Regions from separate parts of the Rhizobium sp. CIAT894 genome, predicted to be linked through region 2. Evidence: riboswitches for the same ligand, from Rfam matches in the RefSeq annotation. Region 2 holds a riboswitch; each other region holds the start of a gene.
What was found. Region 2 has a riboswitch for cobalamin ahead of RHEC894_RS13430 (ABC transporter substrate-binding protein). Riboswitches for the same ligand answer to the same signal wherever they lie in the genome.

Region 1 (3,819 bases), 130 kb from region 2:
AGAAAGGCGCGCGCATTGGCGTCACCGCCCTCGATCAGATAGGCCCAGAGCGCATCGAGATCATCGGAGGCGATATTCGAAAAGGGCGCCAGCCCTGCATCCGGCCTGGCGTCACCCGGCAACACAGCAATCAGCGTGCCATTGCGAGCCGCACACGCATGCAGCGCCTCCAGCGCGTAGCGGAAATAGCTGGCGCCGCCGAGCGCACGCACGACGATGAACCTGGCGTGGCGCGCCGTGCGCTCGACATAGGTATCGACAGACATCGGATGCTTCAGGCTCATCAGGCTGGCGAGCCTTAATGTATGGCCGATCGCCCCACCGGCATGAGCCGCAGCGATTGCCGCAAGCTCGCTGTCGGCAGCCGACAGGAACAGGATATCGCCCGGCGTTTGCCCAAGGTCGATCGCCTCCTCGCCGTCGCTGATCGTTCCCTGTTGGGCCAGAAGCAGATGCATGGGTTTACGCCAGCGCCTCGATCGCCGCCCTCACCGCGCCCTCATCCATTTCGTGCAGGCCGATGACGACGAGGCGCGTGGCGCGCGTTTCGCCAGGGCCCCAGGCGCGGTCGAAATAATGGTCGATGCGACTGCCGACCGCCTGGAGCTGCAGGCGCATCGGCTTGCCCGAAACATCGACAAAGCCCTTGAGGCGCAGCACGTCATGCGTCGAGATGATTGTTTTCAGCGCCTCGACGAAACCGGCTGGATCGGCAACGGCGCCGAGTTCGACGACGAAGCTGTCGAATTCATCGTGATCGTGCGGCGCGCCGTCCTCATGCTCCAGCTCGTGATGCGACTTGCGGTTGGCGATATCATCCTCCGTGCCGATGCCGAGGCCGAGCAGGACGCCGGCCGGCACTTCGCCGTTTTTCGCCTCGATCATCACCGGCTTGCGCGCGGTGCGGGAAGCGACTTCGTCACGGACGCGGCCAAGGCCGGCGACGTCGATCAGGTCTGTTTTGTTGAGCACGATGAGATCGGCGCAAGTGAGCTGATCCTCGAACAACTCCTCGATCGGGCTTTCGTGATCGAGCGATTCATCCTCGGCGCGCCGCGCATCGACGGCATCATGGTCGTCGGCGAAGCGGCCGGCGGCAACAGCCGCGCTGTCCACCACCGTGACGACGCCGTCGACGGTCACCTGGGTGCGAATGTCGGGCCAGTTGAAGGCGGCCACCAGCGGCTGCGGCAAGGCAAGCCCCGAGGTTTCGATGACGATATGGTCGGGCCGCTGCTCCCGTTCCAGAAGCTTCGTCATCGTCGGAATGAAATCGTCGGCAACGGTGCAGCAGATGCAGCCATTGGTGAGCTCGATGATATCGTCCTCGGTGCAGTTCTCAGCGCCGCAGCCTTTCAGCACCTCGCCATCGACACCGAGATCGCCGAACTCGTTGATGATGAGCGCAATCTTCTTGCCCCCGGCATTGGTGAGCAGGTTGCGGATCATCGTCGTCTTGCCGGCGCCGAGGAAGCCGGTGATGACGGTTGCGGGAATCTTCTGCTGGTTCATGGATTTAACCCTTCATTTTCAGCGGCAGGCCCGCCGCGATAAAATAGACTTCGGCGGCCTTCGCCGCGATCGATTGGTGCAGCCGGCCGGCATGATCGCGAAAATCCCGCGCCATGCGATTGTCAGGCACGATGCCGAGGCCGACCTCGTTGGAAACGAAAACGAGCCGCGCCTTCGCGTCAGGCAGGAAATCAGCGAGCGCTGTAAACTCCGCTGTCATATCCCGCTCCTCCATCATCAGATTGGTGACCCAGAGCGTCAGGCAGTCGATCAGCACGATACGCCCCTCGCCGTCGATGGCGGCAAGCTTGCCGACGAGATCGAGCGGCTCCTCATGCGTCGTCCAGGAAGGGCCGCGGTCGGCCCTGTGCTGGGCAATGCGCGCCTGCATCTCGTCGTCCCATGCCCTCCCGGTCGCGAGATAGTGGCGGTCGAGGCCGGTTGAAACGACAAGGTTTTCGGCGAAGCGGGATTTGCCGGAGCGTGCGCCGCCGAGGATAAAGGTGGTGTTGGTGGAAGCGATCGTCATACGCCAGCGCCCCCGCTAGAGAGGGCGCGGCGGTGCCACATCCCTCTTCTCCCCAGCGGGGAGAAGGTGCCGGCAGGCGGTTGAGGGGGTGAACGGCGAAGCCGCGAATGCACTGAGCACAAGCGAAGGGCAAAATGACGGGGGCGCCGTCCGCCCCCCTCATCCGACCCTTCGGGCCACCTTCTCCCCGCGGGGGAGAAGGGGAAATCCATGCGCACCGCACCAGGCCGCACCGAATTCAATCGTTCAGCCAAAACAACCTCCGTGCTGGCAGCGGGACTCTTGCCCAAGGGTGGGCTCCTCGCCCGGCACGAATGGCAGGTCTCCTGGCTCGCGGTTATCGGCCGCGATCGGGGCGGACCGGACACCGGTCGCCCCTGATCGTGCCAGCAGATCTGCCTCGCCTTCCCGGCCGCATCGGTGAAGAGGTGGACGATTCGTAGAGATAGAGGCGTCCGACCCCGGTTGATCACCATGCATGTCCAGTGGCTTTTCCGGCATGTCGCCCATCCGGCCCGCCTGCGCCATTGCAAGGGTCGGCCGGAAGCGCTCGATGCCGGATGGAAGACCCTGACCGCTCTACAGTCGCGGGGTCGGCTGTGATGAAGGCGCCCGGCTTGGGTCCGCCCCGTCACATTCCCTTTTCATCCGGAAGGGCGCTACACCGATCCGGAACCATCCGTTGAGGGATGGTTAGGCAAGCCCGGGGGTGAAGTCAACCGGCCTTGGCGGCCGGCAAACCGCCGGCAAGGTGGAATGGTCACCCAAACACGACTTACTCCACCAGAAATATCGTCTTTTATCAGAGGCTTACGTCATAAATATTTGACCCTCACGCCGGCTTTTCGCCGCAATTGCACGGCAAGCGGACTGCGCCACCGCCCTTGACCGGGTCTCTCCCCGCCTAGTTGTCTAGCCATGCTTATGAAATTGGATCGGCGCCGTCTGCGCGCGCTGCGTATTTTCTTTGATCCGGAGCGGCTGCGTGCGCTGACCCGACGCAGCGAGGTCGGCCTGTCGCTCGCGGGCGCCATCGTCGGCATCGCCTCGGGCCTTGCCGTCACCGCCATGAGCTTCGTCTCCAATGAATTGCACCAGCTGGTCTTCGGCATATCAGACGATGAAAGGCTGAGCTCGTCTGCCATCGACGACAAGCTGCTGCTGCTCGCTGCCCCCGTCGCCGGCGGCATCCTGCTTGGACTGCTGCTTTTCATCCTGGCGAAGCGACGCAAGAAGCCGATGGTCGATCCGATCGAGGCCAATGCGCTGCATGGCGGCCGCCTGTCCTTGACCGACAGCATCATCGTTGCCGTGCAGAACCTGATCTCCAACGGTTTCGGCGCCTCCGTCGGGCTGGAAGCCGGCTATACCCAGCTTGCCGCCGGCCTCGCCTCGAAATTCGGCCTGAAGCTGCAGCTTCGTCGCTCGGACCTGCGCGTGCTCGTCGGCTGCGGCGCGGCCGGCGCCATCGCCGCCGCCTTCAACGCGCCGCTGACCGGCGCCTTCTATGCCTTCGAGCTGATCATCGGCACGTATACGATCGTGTCGCTGACGCCGGTCGTCACCTCCGCCCTCGTGTCCACGCTCGTCGCAAGACTGCTTGCTGAGGGCGATTTCACCATCGATATCGGCAGCTTCGGTTCGGTCGTGCCGGCCGACTACGTCCCGGCGCTGCTGCTCGGCGTCTTCTGCGCCGGCGTCGGCATCCTCATCATGCAGGGCGTCGCCTTCATCGAGGAACTGGCGCGCAAGAGCTCTATCGCCCCGCCCTTCCGCCC
Region 2 (3,819 bases):
GCAGGGCAGGCGCCCGCGGTGAAGGCCTTCTTCGAACCTCACACATGCAGCGTGCAATATGTCGTTTCCGATCCCGCGACGAAAGGCTGCGCCATCATCGACCCGGTGCTCGATTTCGACGAGATGTCGGGGGCGACGGGAACTTCCAACGCCGATGCCATCCTCGCTTATATCGAAAGCGAGGAACTGGCGGTCGAGTGGATTCTCGACACGCATCCGCATGCCGATCATTTCTCCGCCGCGCACTACCTCAAAGGAAAGACCGGCGCACCGACGGCGATCGGCGCCCATGTCACCGACGTCCAGGTGCTCTGGAAGGAAATCTACAACTGGCCGGCACTCGAAACCGACGGCTCGCAATGGGACCGGCTGTTTGCCGATGGCGACACTTTCGAGATCGGCGGGCTTAAAGCCCACGTGATGTTCTCGCCCGGCCATACGCTTGCCTCGGTGACCTATGTCATCGGCGACGCCGCCTTCGTGCACGACACTGTATTCACACCGGATTCCGGCACGGCGCGCACCGATTTTCCCGGCGGCAGCGCCAGCGCCCTCTGGCGCTCGATCCAGGCCATCCTGTCGCTGCCCGAGGAGACCCGGCTCTTTTCCGGCCACGACTATCAGCCTGGCGGCCGCCACCCGCGCTGGGAAAGCACGATAGCCGCCCAGAAGCGCGCCAATCCGCATATATCAGGCATCGACGAGGCCGGCTTCGTGGCGTTGCGCCAGGCGCGAGACCGTACGCTGCCGAAACCGAAGCTGATGCTGCACGCGCTGCAGGTGAATATTCGGGGAGGCAGATTGCCGGAGCCGGAGGAGAACGGCCGGCGGTATCTGAAGATCCCGCTGGATGCGTTGTAGGAACGCGGGGGAGCAGCGCTGCGGCGCGTGCTTCGAGGCTTCGCCCTTGCGGGCTGCGCACCTCAGCATGAGGGGCGTTGGCGGATGCCGCGCCCGCGATAGCTGGAACTGAGAAGGCGGCGCTAACGCTTACGAACGCCGTATCCTGAGGAGGCGAGGATGCTGGCATTGCACCGGCCAACAGCGCTCCCCGTTCCGTCGCCATTTCTCACCCACCCCAACCCTATCCCCGCAATAATCATTGACGTCGCCCAGGCCGGCGACGTAACTGGGTGTGACGGTTCCCTGAAGATGACTCCAAGGGGATTAATAGGGAACACGGTGAGGACGACCCAGTAGGGACCGAGACCGTGGCTGCCCCCGCAACTGTAAGCGGATTGTCGATCATCTCAGCTGTGGCCAGCGACCGGCCATCTCTGAAGGGCTGATAGCCCCGCCACTGCGATATATCGCGGGAAGGCGGATGAAACGACGGATATCCGCAAGCCAGGAGACCTGCCGTCAATCACGATCCAATCAACCGGGCGGGGATGCCCGGACAAGGAGCAGACATGATTGACCTTCTGAACCTTCGCCGAATTCCGGCATGCATCCGTCTCGATTGGGCCTCCTGCGGTTAGCGCACGTCTCAGCGTGCCTTCGGCCGCATGTGCGGCATAACCGTACTTTTTCCCTTCAATCGAGGTTTTTCATGCGCCAGATTCTCGCCACCATGACATTTGCCTTCGGGCTGATCGGCCTTGCGGCACCGAGCCTTGCCGCCACCCAATATCCTTTGACCATCACCAATTGCGGTCAACAAGTAACGTTCCAGAAGGCGCCGTCGAAGATCGTTTCGATCGGCCAGGGCATGACCGAAATTCTCTTCTCGCTTGGCCTTGCCGAGAAAATCACAGGCACGGCCGTCTGGGTCGGTCCGGTGCTGCCGCAATATGCCGACGCCAACAGCAAGATAAAGCGTCTTGCCGACAATGATCCGAGCTTCGAATCCGTCGTCGGGCAAGAGCCCGACCTGGTGGCGGCCGAGTTCGAATGGCATGTCGGCGCGCAGGGCTCGGTCGGCAAGCGCGAGCAGTTCGAGGATCTCGGCATCAACACCTATCTTTCGCCGGCTGATTGCGTCGCCAAGGTCAACACCGATGGCGGCGACGGCGTGCGCAAGGAGCTGTTCACGATGGAGCTGATCTATCGTGAAATCGCCGAACTCTCTGAAATTTTCGACGTGAAGGAGCGCGGCGATGCGCTGATCTCCGAGCTGAAGAAGCGCGAGGCCGATGCTGTGGCTTCGATATCGGGCGCAGCGGGCAAGAACCTGCCGGTCGTCTTCTGGTTCTCCAGCAAGGAGGTCAATGGCGACGCCTTCATTGCTGGCAAGAACAGCGCGCCTGCCTATATCCTGAAGACGATCGGCGCCAGGAATGTCGTCACGACCGAGGAGGAATGGCCGCTGGTCGGCTGGGAAACCATTTCCGAGGCGAACCCCGCCGTCATCGTGCTCGCCACCATGGACCGGCGCCGCTACGCCGCCGACGATCCCAAGGTGAAGATCGATTTCCTCCAGAACGATCCTGTCGTCAAGGAACTGGATGCGGTCAAGAACAAGCACTTCGTGATGATGGACGCGCAATCGATGAACCCGACGATCCGCACGATCGACGGCATCGAGACATTGGCGGAGGGCATCAAGTCCTTCGGCCTGTCGCAGTGACGGCAATGTCGGTCAGGCAGCAGGGATGGTGGGCGCTCGGCGCGCTCACCATTGCTGCCTTCCTTCTTCTCGGGCTGATGATCAGCCTTGCCGTTTCGATCGGCGAGATCGCGATCCCGCTGGCGACCACAGCGGAGGCGGTCTCCAACCGGCTGTTCGGCACGCAATTCGAACTCAGCCGTATTCACCAGGGCATCGTTTGGGATTATCGGCTGAGCCGGGCACTGGTTGCTGCCAGCGCCGGCGCGTCGCTCTCGCTCTGCGGCGCCGTGCTGCAGGCGCTGCTACGCAATCCGCTGGCCGAACCCTATGTGCTCGGCATCTCCGCCGGCGCCTCGACGGGGGCTGTCTGCGTGATGATCCTCGGCTTCGGCTACGGTGTTCTCGGCCTGTCGAGCGGCGCCTTCATCGGTGCAGTCGTCGCCTTTTTGCTGGTCGGCTTCCTGGCGACGGGGGTTGGGGGAACCGGCGAGCGCATCATCCTGTGCGGCGTCGCCGGCTCGCAGCTCTTCAATGCGCTGACCTCTTATATCGTCACGACATCGGCGAATGCCGAGCAGGCGCGCGGCATACTGTTCTGGCTTCTGGGTTCGCTCAGCGGCGTGCGCTGGCCGGATGTCTATCTCTCGGTGCCGATCGCGCTTGCCGGTTTCCTCATTTGCATGGCGCATGTCCGGGCGCTCGACGCCTTCGCCTTCGGCACGGATGCCGCCGCCTCGCTCGGCATTGCCGTGCGCCGCGTCCAGATCCTGCTGTTCGGCCTGACGGCGGCGATGACGGCAAGCGTCGTCAGCATGGTCGGCTCGATCGGGTTCGTCGGCCTGGTCATTCCGCATGCCGCCCGCTTCCTCGTCGGACCGGGGCATCGGCGGCTGCTGCCGGCAACGGCGCTCGGCGGCGCGATCTATATGGTCGGCGCCGATATCGTCTCTCGCATCATCATCCCGCAGCAGGTGCTGCCGATCGGCGTCGTCACCGCGCTCTTCGGCGCGCCGGCCTTCGCCGTCATCCTCTATCGCGTGCGGAGGAGCGCATGAGCATTACGATCGACGCGGTGAGTTTTGCCGCCGGCGACACGGTCATCGTCAATGGCGTCAGCCTGACGGTGGCAAAGGGCAGGGTGCTCGGCCTGCTCGGGCCGAACGGCTCCGGCAAATCGAGCCTGCTGCGGCTGATCTGCCGCCTGCGCAAGGTCCGCAGCGGCGTCATCCGGCTGGGCGAAGACGATATCGCTTCGCTGTCGCGCGCAG
Region 3 (3,819 bases), 270 kb from region 2:
ATATTCCAGCGCCATGGCCGAGCAGAACCTCGAGCTGCGCAAGGTTCGCAACGATCTGCGCAGCTACGGCTGCACCTCGGGGAGCATGGTCGTGATCGGCGGCGAGAATGCCGATTATTGCTCAGAACTCTCGCAGGCAGAAGCCCGGATGATCGACAATATCCGCTATCTCCAGGATCGGCGCGACGAACTGCGCAGCCAGGGCGATGACGGCGCGCGCCGGGAACTGATGGCCGCTCTGGAGCGCAACGGCTGCAACAGCGAAAATTTCTATGCGCCGTCCGAACGCAGCGCCGACGATCCCGCCCCCAGCATCGAGGAACAGGCGATGCGCGGCGACACCTTCATTCCGCTCGGCGGCGGTGGAGAGGTCGATCCGCGTTACGGCCTGCCGCGGGCGGATATGCTCTCTCCCATCAGCACCATGTGTGTGCGCAGCTGCGACGGTGGCTTCTTCCCGATCAGCTCGAACGCCACCTCGGTCGATTTCGGCCGCGATGCCCAGACCTGCGCCAAGATGTGTCCCGGCATCGAGACCGAACTGTTCTATCGCGACGTGACCAGCACCGAAGCCTCGAACATGATCTCGGTCGCAACCGGCACGCCTTACAGCGCCATGAAGAACGCCTTCGCCTACAAGAACCGCTCGCCCGGCGAAAAGTCCTCCTGCGCCTGCAATCTCACCGCCTATTACGATGAGATGCGCGGCAAGCAGACGTTAAGCGAACCGCCGCAGCAGGGCTCGATCACCACCATCCGCACCAATCCGCCGGTAAAAGATACTGCGGCAGCAACAGCCCCGCAGCCATCCGTTCCCGATCGTCCCTATGACCCCGCACAGAACAAGGTCCGGCAGGTCGGCCCGCAATTCCTCGCCGGCGATCAGGGTTCGATCGACCTCGCCAATCCGGCAACGCCGGGGCCGCAGCCGCAACAGCAGTGATTGGCCGAGCCGGGTTCGAAGCGACGCCGTTCAGCGCTCGCTCCGTCCCCAGCCGTCGTGAAACACGAGTTCCTCGAGCGGCAGCCGCTGCCGCCAGCCTTTGACGGAAAGTTCCGGCTCGTCGTAGAGCCGATCGACGAAACCGGCGCAGAGCCAGGCGACCACCTCGACATGCTCGGGTATGCCGAGAATGGTCTTCAGGTCGCCTTCCCGAAAGATACTGACCCAGCCGATGCCGATCCCTTCGGCGCGGGCCGCAAGCCAGAGATTCTGGATCGCGCACACTGTCGAATAGCTATCCATCCTGGGATTGTGCGTGCGCCCCAGCACCACGCTGCCGCTGCGGGTGGGATCGCAGGTTACGCATATGCCGAGCGGCGCCTCGACGATGCCTTCGAGCTTCAGGGAGCGGTAGGCCTGCCGCCGCTCGCCCTCGAACATCAATGCCGCCTCCTCGTTGGCCTTGGCAAAAGCCTCCCGGATGCGCGTTCGCACAATTGGACTTTTCACCAGAATGAAATTCCACGGCTGCATGAAGCCGACGGAGGGCGCGTGATGGGCAGCCGTCAGCAGCCGCGCCACGACATCGTCGGGCAAGGGGTCGGGCAGGAACTGGCTGCGCACGTCGCGCCGCGTCATGATCGCGTGATAAACGGCCTCGCGTTCGGCCAAGGAAAAACCGGACGCCACTGACAGGGCATCCTCATCAAAGGGTCGCATCGTCAAATCCCCAACAACGCAACCGCCCGCCGTCCGCGCGGGTTGGGTCTATCTTGGCAGGCCGGTCTTCTGACTTGGCGTCATCCGTCTGCCGCAGCCTTCCCGGCAAAAGCCAGTGGCGTAATGATGCGGCAGGCGTCGGCCTTACAGCGTTGGGCACGTTCCGGTCTCGCACCGGATTCCCGATTCTCCCGCCTCACCGGCGGGCACCTGACGGCGCATCTATTTCAGGAAACGGATGCCGCGGCAAGCCGAAGCGCAATAGCGAGCCCCACCCGCGGCGGTTTGAAGCGGCTCGAAAAACCCCTTCATCGATCGTTTCTATGGCCTTATCACCGCCGAAGGCGTATGCACGATGCAGTCCCTCGCAGCATCCCGGTTGCCCGTGCCCCGCCTGACGCCCATGATCCTCGCGGTCGCCCTGTTCATGGAACAGATGGATTCGACCGTGATCGCCACCAGCCTGCCGGCCATCGCCGTCGATATCGGCACGTCGCCGATCGCGCTGAAGCTTGCCGTCACCAGCTATCTCGTGGCGCTGGCGATCTTCATTCCGATCAGCGGCTGGATGTCGGATCGTTTCGGCGCACGTAACGTCTTCCGTCTGGCGATCTTCGTCTTCATGATCGGCTCGGTCGCCTGCGCCTTTTCCAATTCCATCGCTGCCTTCGTCGTCTCGCGCCTGATCCAGGGAGCCGGCGGCTCGATGATGACGCCTGTCAGCCGCCTGCTCCTGGTCCGGGGAACGCCGCGTCATGAACTGGTCGATGCCATGGCCTGGCTCACCATTCCCGCGCTGATCGGCCCGATCATGGGGCCGCCGATCGGTGGTTTCCTCACCACCTATCTCACCTGGCACTGGATCTTCTGGATCAACGTCCCGATCGGCGTCGCCGGCGTCATCCTCGTCACGCGTTTCCTGCCGGCAGTCGAGCCGCGCAGTCCGCGGCCGATGGATTTTCCGGGCTTCTTCCTCTGCGGCATCGGCTTTTCCGGCTTCGTCTTCGGCCTGTCGGTCATCAGCCTGCCGGCCGTGCCCGTCATCTACGGTTACGTCACGGTGGCAATCGGCATTCTTGCCGGCCTCCTCTATCTCCTGCATGCCCGCCGCGCCGCCTATCCGCTTCTCGATCCGAAAATGTTCCGCTACCCGATGTTCCGGGCGGCGATCCTCGGCGCCTCCAATTTCCGTATGGGGCTCGGCGCCCTGCCCTTTCTGATGCCGCTGATGCTGCAACTCGGCTTCGGCCTGACGCCGCTGCAATCGGGCTCGGTCACCTTCGTCAGCGCGCTCGGCTCCATGGGGTCGAAATTCGCCGCCTCGCGCACCTTCAATGCCTTCGGCTTCCGCACTGTCATATCGATCACCACTTTGCTGGCGGCCATCTTCCTCGGCATCAACGGGTTCTTCACCGCTGCAACGCCGCTGCCGCTGATCATGGCCTGCCTGCTGATCGGCGGCCTGTTCCGCTCCATGGCCTTTTCGGGCGTCAACGCCATGGCCTTCGGCGATGTCGACGATGCCGACAGCAGCCAGGCGACCGCGATCAATGCCGTCGCCCAGCGCATCTCGATGGCGATGGGTGTGGCGATTGCCGGCGGTATCCTCGAAATTTCGAGCGGTTTTCACGGCGGCAGGCTGCTGGTTTCGGATTTTCACATCGCCTTCTTCAGCGTCTCGGCAATCTCGGCGCTGGCCTGCATCACCTTCCTGCGCCTGCCGCGTGATGCCGGCGCGGAACTGACGACGCGCCGCCGCAAGCATCGCCGGACCGAGCCCGAAGAGGCCATGGCGGAAAACAGCCCTTAATTCCGCATGAAAGACCGCTCTCGGCGATCAAGGCCGGCCGTCCCGGAATAGGAGCCGGTCCGTTCCCGTATCCCATTCTACTTTATGATTTATTCACACATCGCAGACACACTGCATCTGCGCGTTTTGGGTCGCAAGGGGGACATGGGCATGAGTGCTCATGCTGCGACCGCCGGCGTGGATGCCCGTGTTGATAGGCTGGTCGAGAAAGTATTCGACTGAGCCGCGTTTCGAGGCCCCCGCGGCATGTTCCAATTTTTAAAAACGATGCCTCTGACAGCCAAGCTGGCCGCGATTATCGTTGCCGTCAACCTCTGCGGCATTTCCGCCTTTGCCACCTATACGT

Region 1: linked by a shared signal. The riboswitch ahead of cobU (bifunctional adenosylcobinamide kinase/adenosylcobinamide-phosphate guanylyltransferase) and the one ahead of RHEC894_RS13430 (ABC transporter substrate-binding protein) in region 2 are both predicted to bind cobalamin.
Region 3: linked by a shared signal. The riboswitch ahead of bluB (5,6-dimethylbenzimidazole synthase) and the one ahead of RHEC894_RS13430 (ABC transporter substrate-binding protein) in region 2 are both predicted to bind cobalamin.

What each region holds. Positions count from the first base shown of each region.
Region 1 is NZ_CP020947.1:2,565,701-2,569,519, forward strand. It holds gene cobN (cobaltochelatase subunit CobN) at 1-458, opposite strand, end outside; gene cobW (cobalamin biosynthesis protein CobW) at 463-1,512, opposite strand; gene cobU (bifunctional adenosylcobinamide kinase/adenosylcobinamide-phosphate guanylyltransferase) at 1,517-2,041, opposite strand; cobalamin riboswitch at 2,340-2,736, opposite strand; gene RHEC894_RS12745 (chloride channel protein) at 2,960-3,819, shown strand, end outside.
Region 2 is NZ_CP020947.1:2,694,190-2,698,008, reverse strand. It holds gene blh (bifunctional sulfur transferase/dioxygenase Blh) at 1-861, shown strand, start outside; cobalamin riboswitch at 1,123-1,379, shown strand; gene RHEC894_RS13430 (ABC transporter substrate-binding protein) at 1,553-2,569, shown strand; gene RHEC894_RS13425 (iron ABC transporter permease) at 2,575-3,606, shown strand; gene RHEC894_RS13420 (ABC transporter ATP-binding protein) at 3,603-3,819, shown strand, end outside.
Region 3 is NZ_CP020947.1:2,425,765-2,429,583, forward strand. It holds gene RHEC894_RS11995 (DUF2865 domain-containing protein) at 1-943, shown strand, start outside; gene bluB (5,6-dimethylbenzimidazole synthase) at 974-1,663, opposite strand; cobalamin riboswitch at 1,705-1,892, opposite strand; gene RHEC894_RS12005 (MFS transporter) at 2,067-3,473, shown strand; gene RHEC894_RS12010 (HAMP domain-containing methyl-accepting chemotaxis protein) at 3,720-3,819, shown strand, end outside.